Regions from separate parts of the Micromonospora sp. NPDC049004 genome, predicted to be linked through region 1. Evidence: riboswitches for the same ligand, from Rfam matches in the RefSeq annotation. Region 1 holds a riboswitch; the other holds the start of a gene.
The links. Region 1 has a riboswitch for thiamine pyrophosphate ahead of AB0B97_RS30130 (ECF transporter S component). Riboswitches for the same ligand answer to the same signal wherever they lie in the genome.
Positions count from the first base shown of each region.

Region 1 (5,490 bases):
GTACGCACCGCCCCGATGGCCTCCAGGTCCCGGCCCAACGCGCCGAAGTCGCCCGCGTCGAGCCGGACGTCCTGCCACCACACCCACTCGCGGCCACCGTCGGCCGTGCGTGCCGCCGCGCCCAGTCGCTCGCGCACCGGCTTGGGACTGCGGTACTCGGCCAGGTGCAGCGACGTGTTGACGCTGTGGTCCACACCGATCAGGAGCACGTCGGCGTCCAGGTCGTAGAGCCGGGCCAGCGGCGAGCCCTCGCCGAGCATGTCGGCGAGTTCGTGCCCCGCCACCACCTGCTCGGCCGTCGGCCCGAGCGCGGCGAACGACACGTGGGGATGCGTGCTGCGCAGCGCGTCGGGCCAGCAGCGGACCGTCTCGGCGAACACGCCCATGTGCCGGCTCGGCGTGACCGCCGGGTCGAAGCCCGGCATCTCGGCGCGGATCAACTGCCACCAGTCCACCGGCACCGGCGGGTTGCGCCACTGCGCCGGGTCACTGTTGTCGGGGTTGTGGGTGGGCACCACGATCGTGCCGTCCGGGCCGAGCGCGTCGCGCAGGGCGAGCACCAGCGCCTGCGGCCCACCGCAGACGAAGCCCAGCGGGCGCATCCCCGCGTGCACCAGCACCGTCGAGCCGGGGCGTACACCCAGAAGGCGCAGCTGCGCGGCGATCGAGCGACGGGTGCCCAGCCCGCCGGCGGGCGCCGTCACGGCGCTTCTCCCCCTGCCGCCGGCCCGCCCGGCGCCCGTCGGCCCGGCACGGCTCAGGCCGTCCCGGCGATCCGGGCCAGGACCGCCTCCGCCAACGCGGCGGGTGCGGCGTCCGGAATCCAGTGGCTCACCCCGGGCAGCGGTACGAAACGGTAGTCGCCGGTGACGTTGGCGGCGCACGCCTCGGCGGCGGGTCGTCCGATGGCGATGTCCCGGTCGCTCCAGACGTACGTGGTGGGTACGGCGACCGGACCGACAGCGGCAAGGTCGGCGCGGGACATGGCTCGGTACCAGTTCAGGGCGGCGGTGAGCGCGCCCGGCGCCCGCATCGGGTCGGCGTAGCGGTCCACCCGGGAGGCGTCGCCCACCCCGCCGAGCATCTTGCGCAGCGCCGTCGCGTGCCACGCGAGCAGCACCTTCTCGGCCTTGCCCGGCTTGCGGAACAGCGCGATGTACGACGAGCGGGCCTTCTGTTCCCGGTCGGTGCTCAGGGCGTGCGCCATGGCCGCCGGGTGCGGCACGGACACCGCGGTCAACGTACGGACCCGTTCGGGGTGCGCGGCGGCCACCGCCCAGGCCACGATCGCGCCCCAGTCGTGGCCGACCAGGTGGACGGCGTCCACACCGAGCGCGTCGAGCACCGCCACCACGTCGGCGACCAGTTCGGGAATCCGGTACGCGGACACCGCCTCCGGCCGGGCACCCGGCGAGTAGCCCCGCTGGTCCAGCTCGTACGTGCGCAGCCCGGCGGCGTGCAGTGCCGGCACGACCTCGTCCCACTCCCCGCTGTGCTGCGGGAAGCCGTGCAGCAGGAGGACGGGGATGCCGTCGGAGGGGCCGCCGGTGCGTACCTCGAACGTGAGACCTCGCGCGTCGACCTGCATGATCGTCAGCCTACCCAGGCGGCGGGACGCCGGCCCGGCTGCGCGGGCGTCCGGATGCCCTGCTGGGCTGTTACCCCTGGTCGGTGCTAGCGTCAGCGAGACAACTTCACATCCGACAGGGGAGCGCACAGCGCTGAGAGTGCGGGCACGCCCGCAGACCCTCGAACCTGATCTGGGTAATGCCAGCGCAGGGAGTTCGGTCGACCTCCAGCCGCGCCGTGGGTCCGGTGCCACCGGACGCGCGGCGTGCGTCTTCTCCTGGTTCGTTCCACTGAACTGGGAGCACAGCATGGACAACACCACCAGCCGTTGGCGCACCATCGACATCGTGGTCGCCTCGGTGATCGCGGTCGCCTTCGGCGTCATCTTCTGGGCCTGGGGCCTGGTCTGGAGCGCCACCGAGGGTGCGTTCGCCTTCTTCCCGCCGGCACAGACGCTGATCTACGGCGTCTGGCTGCTGCCGGCCGTGGTCGGCGGCCTGGTCATCCGCAAGCCCGGCGCCGCGCTCTACTGCGAGACGGTGGCCGCGGTCGTCTCCGCGCTGCTGGGCAGCCAGTGGGCCGGCACGGTGATCCCCCAGGGCATCGTGCAGGGCATCGGGGCCGAGCTGGCGTTCGCCGCTTTCCGGTACCGGTCGTTCCGGCTGCCGACCGCCGTACTGGCCGGCGCGTTGACCGGTCTCAGCGCGGCGCTGTTCGACTTCTTCGTCTGGAACGTCGACTACGCGCTGGGCGACTACCGCATCCCGTACGCCCTGCTCACCATCGTCAGCGCCACGATCATCGCCGGCGTGGGCGGCTGGTTGCTGACCCGCGCCCTGGCCAACACCGGCGCGCTGGACCGCTTCCCGGTAGGCCGGGACCGCGCCCTCATCTGAGGGCGCAACCGTCCCGGTGATCAAGAGGTTCGCGTCAACGGAAGCCGGAATTCTGCCGCAAACCTCTTGATCACCGGCGGGAAGACGGCCGGGAAGAGCCGGGGAAGACGGCCGGGAGTGGTTGGAAGGGGGTGTCGGGTGGGCGGGGTGCTGCTGCGGGGGTTCGGCTGGCGGCATGCCGGGCGGCGGGCCTGGGCTGTGCGCGGAGTGGATCTGCGGGTCGAGGCCGGGGAGCGGGTGCTGCTGCTCGGGCCCTCGGGGGCCGGCAAGAGCACACTGCTCAGCGCGCTGGCCGGGCTGCTGCCCGACGATTCCGGTGAGCAGGAGGGCACCGTCGAGATCGACGGGCTCGACCCCCGCAAGGCGCGGGAACGGGTCGGCATCGTCTTTCAGGACCCGCAGACCCAGTTGGTGATGGCGCGCAGCGGCGACGACGTCGCGTTCGGGCTGGAGAACCGGGGCGTACCGACGGACGAGATCTGGCCCCGGGTCGACGAGGCGCTGCGGCGGGTCGGTTTCCCGTATCCCCGGGACCGCAGCACTGCCGCGCTCTCCGGCGGCGAGCAGCAACGCCTGGCTCTGGCCGGCGCGTTGGCCCTGCGGCCCGGGCTGCTGCTGCTCGACGAGCCGACCGCCAACCTCGATCCGGACGGAGCCGCGCTGGTCCGGGGCGCGGTGACGGGCGCGTTGGACGCCGACACCACAGTGATCCTGGTCGAACACCGGGTCGCCGAGGCACTGCCACTTGTGAACCGGGTGGTCGTCCTGGAGCCCGGCGGCGGGGTCCGCGCGGACGGGACGCCCGACGCGGTCTTCGCCGCGCACGGCGCCGCCCTCGCCGCCGAGGGCGTCTGGGTGCCCGGTCACTCCATCGCGCCCCGCACGGCCGCCGCCACCCCCGGCGACCTGCTGCTCACCGCCGACCGGCTCGGCCTGCCGCCCCGGCTGGGCCCCACCGACCTGGCGGTACGCGCCGGAGAGGCACTCGCCGTACGCGGGCCCAACGGCGCCGGCAAGTCCACCCTGGCGCTGCTGCTCGGCGGTCTGCTCAAACCGGGCGTCGGCCGCGTCACCGCCTCGGCCGAGTTGGCCGGCGCGGACCACCGCGCTCCCCCGCACCGCTGGCGAGCGCCCGCGCTGGCCCGACGGATCGGGTCGGTCTTTCAGGACCCGGAGCACCAGTTCGTCACGAGCACCGTCTTCGACGAGCTGGCGCTCGGGCCACGCCGGACGGGTCAACCCGAGGCCGCCGTCCGGGAGACCGTGGCGGAACTGCTGGAACGACTGCGGCTGACCCGACTCGCGGCGGCCAACCCGTACACCCTCTCGGGTGGGGAGGCACGGCGGCTGAGCGTGGCGACGGCCCTGGCCACGGCACCCCGCCTGCTGATCTGCGACGAACCGACCTTCGGGCAGGACCGGCGGACCTGGCGGGAGCTGGTCGACCTCTTCGCCGACCTGCGGGACGCCGGCCACGGCGTGGTCACGGTCACCCACGACCTCGATTTCGTCGCCGCGCTCGCCGACCGCACGGTCACCCTGGAGCGACAGTGACCGCCCGGAGCACCAACGTCGGCGGCGCTGCCGGGTCGCGCGGGACCGCGTCCACCCGAGGTGACCTCCGATGATCAGCATCGAGCCGGTCGCCGCGCCCGGCGCCCCGCTGGCCCGGCGGAACCCGGTGGCGAAGGTGGCCGCCGCGCTGGTCTTCTCGTTCGTCCTGCTGGCGACGCTCGACCCGGTGGCGCCGGCGATCGCCATCGCTGTCGAACTTGCCGTCCTGCCGCTGTTCGGCGTCCGCTACCGGGTGCTGGCCCGGCGGGCCCTGCCCCTGCTGCTCAGCGCCACCGGCATCCTGGTCACCCTGGTGCTCTTCGCCGCCGACCAGTCCGGCCGGGTGCTGCTGGAGGCCGGGCCGGTGCTGGTGAGCACCGGCGTGCTGCGCACCGCTCTCGGCCTGGTGCTGCGGATCTTCGCGGTGGCCCTGCCCGGCGTGATCGTCTTCGCCACCACTGACCCGACCGACCTGGCCGACGCGCTGATCCAGAACGCGAAGGCGCCGGCACGGTTCGCCGTCGGGTCGCTTGCCGCGTTCCGGCTGGTGCCGCTGCTCGGTCAGGAATGGCAGATGATCAGCATGGCCCGGCGGGCACGCGGCGTCGACGCCGGACGCAATCCGGTGGCGAAGCTGCGGCTGTTCACGTCCACGGCGTTCGCGCTGCTGGTCGGGGCGATCCGTCGGGGCACCCGGCTGGCCGTCGCCATGGACGCGCGCGGCTTCGACGGCGACACACCCCGTACCGTCGCCCGGCGCCAGCGCTTCGGCCTCGCCGACGCGCTGCTGATCGCCGGGGCGGCCGCGCTGGCCGGAGCGGCCCTGACGACGAGCGTGCTCCTCGGCACCTTCCGTCCCCTGATCGGCTGACGCCAACCCCCGTCACCGCGATCTTGCAGTTACTGTCGTGGATTTACCCCGAATGCATGGGTATGTAGCGACAGAAAGTGCAAGATCGCGGGGGCGGGGGCGGGGGGCGGGTCAGCTGCGTCGGAAGGCGTAGCGGCGCGGCTGCCCGGCTCGCTGGCTCTTGCCGTCGAACGAGCGGGCTCGGCCGGCCTGGGGTGGCCCGGCCTGGGGCGCCCCAGGTCGTCCGGTCACCGACGAGTCGGCCACCGGAGGCACGGCTGGGGCCGCCAAGGCCGGCAGCACCGGTTCCACTGCCGGGGCCGGCAGAGCGGACCTGACCGCCCGGGCCGGCGCGTCGGGACGAGCCGGCAGGTCCGCCCCGGTCGAGCCGGCAGACTCGACCGGCGGGGCCGGGGCTGTGCCGTGGCCGGCCGCCGGGTCGATGCCCAGCGGCGTCGGTGCGGACGTACGGGTCTTTCTCGGATTGCGCCTGGCGGGCATCCGGGCCTCCTTCGGTGCCGACCGTCCCGGCGGTCCCGCGCTCCCGCGGTCGGTCGGATCGGCTGGTGACCGTGGCAACGCGACGGTCGAACGGGAAGGACTGCTCACCGGGGATCGGGC
Region 1 is NZ_JBEZFG010000013.1:110,539-116,028, reverse strand. Features, by position in the region: gene AB0B97_RS30140 (AAC(3) family N-acetyltransferase) at 1-704, opposite strand, end outside; gene AB0B97_RS30135 (alpha/beta fold hydrolase) at 758-1,588, opposite strand; TPP riboswitch at 1,696-1,800, shown strand; gene AB0B97_RS30130 (ECF transporter S component) at 1,878-2,465, shown strand; gene AB0B97_RS30125 (ABC transporter ATP-binding protein) at 2,604-4,019, shown strand; gene AB0B97_RS30120 (energy-coupling factor transporter transmembrane component T) at 4,090-4,890, shown strand.

Region 2 (5,490 bases), on a different contig from region 1:
CGGGTCGTCAGTGGTGTACGGCAGCACGGTGAAGCCGTCGGCGACCAGTTCCTCGGCGGCGCGGAGCAGTTCCACGCCGTCGGGCAGCAGCGTCCGCTCGTCGCCGATCACCTCCAGCTTGACCCAGTCGGTGTCGAACGCGTCGCGGGCCAGCCGGGCGACCTTCACCGCCTCGGTGGCGGTGTGGCAGCCGGCGGTGTTCGGCAGCAGCCGTACCCCGCACCGGTCCAGCAGGTCGAGCAGCCCTCCGGCGGTGCCCGGGGCGGTGTCCACCCGGCGCAGCGCCAGCGTGACCAGCTCCGTGCCGGACGCCCGGATCGCCTGTTCCAGCACGTGCAGGTTCGCGGCGCCGCCGGTGCCGAGGATCAGCCGGGACGTGAAGGCCACCCCACCCAGTTCGAACGACATCCCACTCACCCGCCCTGCGCCGCGGTCAGCACCTCGACGCGGTCGCCGTCGCGCAGCACCGTGCCCGGCCAGCCGGCCCGGGGCACCACCTCGCCGTTGACCGCTACCGCGACGCCACGCTGGTGCGGGGCGACGTCACGGACCAGGTCGGCCACCGACGCGCCGCCGGGGACGCTGCGTCCGGCCCCGTTCACCGTCAACTCCACCGGTCCTCCTCGGTCGTTCGTCCAGGTCCGCTCCTGTCGCCCGCGCCGGCCCGCACCGCGTCGCCGGTACCTGTCGACGCGACGGCGAACCGGTCCGCGCCGAAGGGCGCGAGCAGCGGGTCGGGTACGCCGGTGGTCACCAGGTCGGCGATCGTCTCGGCGGTGATCGGGGTGAGCACGATGCCGTGCCGGTGGTGCCCGGTGGCGGCCAGGACGGCGGGCCGGCCGGGCAGCGGCCCGAGGATCGGCGCGTTGTCAGGTGTTCCGGGCCGCAGGCCGGCGACCGCCTCGACCAGGTCGTACTCGGTCAACTCGGGCAGCAGGTCGACCCCGGCGCGCAGCAGCCGCTGCACGGCGCCGGCGGTGACGGTCGTGTCCGACCGCTCCTCGACCGTCGCGCCGAGGACCACCTCACCGTCGGCGCGGGGCACCAGGTAGACGTGCTCGCCGTCGGCGTACCCCCGGATCACGTGCCGGAAGCCCGGTGCGACGCCGCCGGGCGCGCGCAGCCGGAGGATCTGGCCCTTCACCGGCCGCACGGGCAGGCCGGTGAGCGCGGCGGCCCCGCAGCCGGCGGCGACCACGGTGACCCCCGCGTCCACGTCGGACAGCCGCCGGACCGGCTGCGGCACCAGCACCGCGCCGGCCCGCCGCGCGGCCGTGCGCAGCGCCGGCACCAGCAGCCGGGGATCGACCTGGTGGTCGGTGGGCGCGAGCGCGCCGCCGCGCACCCGCGGGGCCAGCGCCGGTTCGCTGTCGCGCAGCTCGCTCGGGCGCAGCGGCGTCACCGGCAGACCCAACCCCTGTTGGTACGCCCAGAGCCGGCGTGCCTCGGCCAGGTCGTCGCCGGTCAGCCCGACCATCAGGGTGCCCTCGGTCCGGTAGCCGATCTCGGTGCCGCTCGCCTCGGTCAGCTCGGCGGCGAACCCGGGCCAGCGGGCGGCGGACGCCACCAGCAGCTCGGTCAGCTGCCGCTCACCGAAGTACGCCTCGGCGACCGGGGAGAGCATGCCGGCGGCGACTGCCGACGCCCCCGACCCGGAGGCGGGGTCGTGCACCTCGACGCGCAATCCCCGGACGGCGCAGCGCCACGCGATGGCCAGTCCGATCGGGCCCGCACCGACCACCGCCAGATCGGTGCGCGTCACGCCAGCGCCCGCAGCAGGTCGACGGTCGCCCGCGCGGGGTCGGCGGCGCCGGAGAGCGCACCGACCACCGCCACCCCGTACGCCCCGGCGGCCCGCAACGCGGGCACCCGGTCGGCGGTCACCCCGCCGATCGCGATGACCGGCACGTCGACGGCGTCGGCGACGTCGCGGACGCCCGAGGGCCCGATGGGATCCGGCAGACCGGTCTTCGTGCTGGTGGTGTGGCACGGGCCGACGCCCAGGTAGTTGGCGCCGGCGACGACCGCCTCGATCGCGGTCCGGGGCTCGCGGGCGGTGGCCCCGAGCACGCCGGTCGGGCCGAGCACGTGCCGGGCGGCGGCGACCGGCAGGTCGTCGGCCCCGACGTGCCCACCGGCGGCGCCCACCGCGAGCGCCACGTGCAGCCGGTCGTTGACCAGGCAGGTCGCCCCGTACGGCGCGCAGAGCGCCAGCACCCGGCCCGCCAGGTCGTACGCCTCGCGGTCGGTGGCGGAGTCCTCCACCCGGACCTGTACGACGAGGTCGGCGCGGGCCGCCGCGAGGGCGGCCCGGACCACGGTGAGTGGGTCGCGCCCGGGTCGGGTGTCGGTGACGAGATGCAGTCGTCCAAGGGACGGCACGGCAACGCTCCTCCCTGCGCCGGCATTACCCGGATCAGGTTCAACGGTCGGGGGCTGTCAGCCCCCCTCTCAGCCCGGTACACCGGGCTCCCGTGGGTTACTTGCGTGTCACCGTACGACAGTTCCGCCGGTCTGCCAAGGGACTGGCCGCCGGCCGGACACCACTCCATCGATGGGGTACTTTCTCCGGTCCTGTTCGGAATGTCGCCCGCCGTTGCAGAACCGTTACCAGCCGGCATCTTGCCCGACATCGATACACCAGAATTAATTTGTTCAGCGATTCGACAAAATGCCGGCGTGGACGCCCTGGCACGGCGTCCCCACCGGCTCCATCCGGGACGGTCTTCGGCAGCCGGCCCCCGCGATTCCTGTCCACCGCGACATTGGAGGCGGCGTGTCCCGTTCTCGTCGTGCCCGTTTACCACTCACCGCTACCCTGCTGTCCCTCGCGCTAGCCTCGACGACCCTGCTCGGGTCGCCGGCGCAGGCGGCTCCGGCCGCAGCGCAGATCCCCGCGCGAGACGTGCCGGTCGCGGCTCCGCTCTCCCAGGCGGTGCCGAAGGCACCGAAGGCCGCAGCGGCCGACCCCTATTCCGTCCTGGTCTTCTCCAAGACCGCCGCCTTCCGGCACGACTCCATCCCCACCGGCATCGCCGCGATCCAGCAGCTCGGCGCGGCCAACGGGTTCACTGTGGACACGACCGAGGACGGCGCCGCGTTCAACGACGCCAACCTCGCCAAGTACAAGGCCGTGATCTGGCTCTCCACCACTGGTGACGTCCTCGACGCCGACCAGCAGGCGGCCTTCGAGCGCTACGTGCGGGCCGGCGGCGGTTACGCCGGTGTCCACGCCGCCTCCGACACCGAGTACAGCTGGGCCTGGTACGGCGACCTGGTCGGCGCGTACTTCGCCAACCACCCGCAGAACCAGCAGGCCACCGTCAAGGTGGAGGACCACGCCCACCCGTCCACCGCCGACCTGCCGGACCGCTGGTCCCGGTTCGACGAGTGGTACAACTTCCAGACCAACCCGCGGCCGGACGTGCACGTGCTGGCCAGCCTGGACGAGAAGAGCTACACCCCGGGCGCCGGCGCGATGGGCGCCGACCACCCGACGGCGTGGTGCCAGGACTTCGACGGTGGCCGCTCCTGGTACACCGGCGGCGGGCACACCCGCGAGTCGTACGCCGAGCCCGAGTTCCTCAAGCACCTGCTCGGCGGCATCCAGACGGCGGCCGGCGTGATCGACGCCGACTGCGGCGCATCGAAGACCTCCAGCTTCGAGAAGATCACCCTGGACAGCAACACCAGTAATCCGATGGAGCTGGACATCGCGCCCGACGGGCGGGTCTTCTACATCGAGCGCGACGGCCGGGTGCAGATCATCAAGCCCGACACCGGCAGCACCGTCACCGCCGTCGACCTGGACGTCTTCACCGGCAACGAGGACGGCCTCATCGGCATCCGGCTCGACCCGGACTTCGCCACCAACAAGTGGGTGTATCTCTACTACGCCCCGAACGACGGCGTCACGCGCAACCTGCTGTCCCGGTTCACGGTGACCGGCGACACCATCGACCCGGCGAGCGAGAAGCAGGTGCTGCGGGTCGACACCCAGCGCAACACCTGCTGCCACGCGGGCGGCAGCATGACGTTCGACAGCGCCGGCAACCTCTACCTGGCCACCGGTGACAACACCAACCCGTTCGAGTCGAACGCCTACGCCCCGCTCGACGAGCGGCCGGGCCGTCAGGACTACGACTCGCAGCGCACCTCCGCCAACACGAACGACCTGCGCGGCAAGGTGATCCGGATCCACCCCGAGGACGACGGGACGTACACCGTTCCGACCGGCAACCTCTTCGCGCCGGGCACCGCGAAGACCCGTCCCGAGATCTACGCGATGGGCTTCCGCAACCCGTTCCGGATCGGCACCGACCCGAAGACCGACACGCTGTACGTCGGGGACTACGGACCGGACGCCAACGCGAACAACCCGGACCGGGGCCCCCGCGGTCTGGTCGAGTGGAACGTCGTGACCCCCGGCAACTACGGCTGGCCGTACTGCACCGGGACGAACGAGGCGTACAACGACTACACGTTCCCGTCCGGCCCGAGCGGGCCGAAGTTCGACTGCGCCGCGCCGGTGAACAACTCGCCCAACAACACGGGCCTGACCAACCTCCCGCCTGTCGTTCCGGCCACCGTCGACTACGGCTACGCCGGTGACGCGCGGTACCCGGAGATCGGTGGCGGTGGCGCCCCGATGGGCGGCCCGGCCTACCGGTACGACGCCAACCTCAACTCCCCCCGCAAGTGGCCGGCCTACTACGACGGCAAGGCGCTGCTCGGCGAGTGGAACCAGAACAAGATGTACACGATGCAGATGACCGCCGACGGCAAGTCGTTGGTGGACATCAACCAGCTGCTCACCGGCATGAAGATGATCCGGCCGATGGACTTCGAGTTCGGCCCGGACGGCGCGCTCTACCTGATCGAGTGGGGTACGGGCTTCGGCGGCAACAACGACGACTCCGGCATCTACCGGATCGACTACACCGCCGGTGACCGCGCACCGATCGCCGCGGCGTCCGCCAACCCCACCTCGGGGCCGGCGCCGTTGACCGTCACCTTCTCCAGCGCCGGCTCCCGGGACCCGGACGGCGGCGATCTCACCTACGCCTGGACCTTCGGCGACGGGCAGACCTCCACCGAGGCCAACCCGACGCACACGTACGCGACGGCGGGCAACTACACCGCCCAGCTCACCGTGACGAACCCGAAGGGCCGTACCGCGGTGGCAAACGTTCCGGTCACCGTGGGCAACACCGCGCCGACGGTGAGCATCGAGTTCCCGCCGGACGGTGGCTTCTTCAACTGGGGTGACCAGGTCCGCTACACGGTCAAGGTGACCGACCCGGAGGACGGGCAGATCGACTGCGCCCGGGTGAACCTCCAGGTGCTGCTCGGTCACGACGAGCACGCCCACCCGCTGGAGCAGCACACCGGCTGCACCGGCACGGTCCAGACGTCGCTCGCCTCCGGGCACGGCGCCGAGGCGAACGTCTTCGCGGTCTTCGAGGCCACCTACACCGACGATGGTGGCGC
Region 2 is NZ_JBEZFG010000005.1:160,761-166,250, forward strand. Features, by position in the region: gene AB0B97_RS16920 (thiazole synthase) at 1-417, opposite strand, end outside; gene thiS (sulfur carrier protein ThiS) at 414-614, opposite strand; gene thiO (glycine oxidase ThiO) at 605-1,762, opposite strand; gene thiE (thiamine phosphate synthase) at 1,759-2,382, opposite strand; TPP riboswitch at 2,377-2,486, opposite strand; gene AB0B97_RS16940 (ThuA domain-containing protein) at 2,936-5,490, shown strand, end outside.
Region 2: linked by a shared signal. The riboswitch ahead of thiE (thiamine phosphate synthase) and the one ahead of AB0B97_RS30130 (ECF transporter S component) in region 1 are both predicted to bind thiamine pyrophosphate.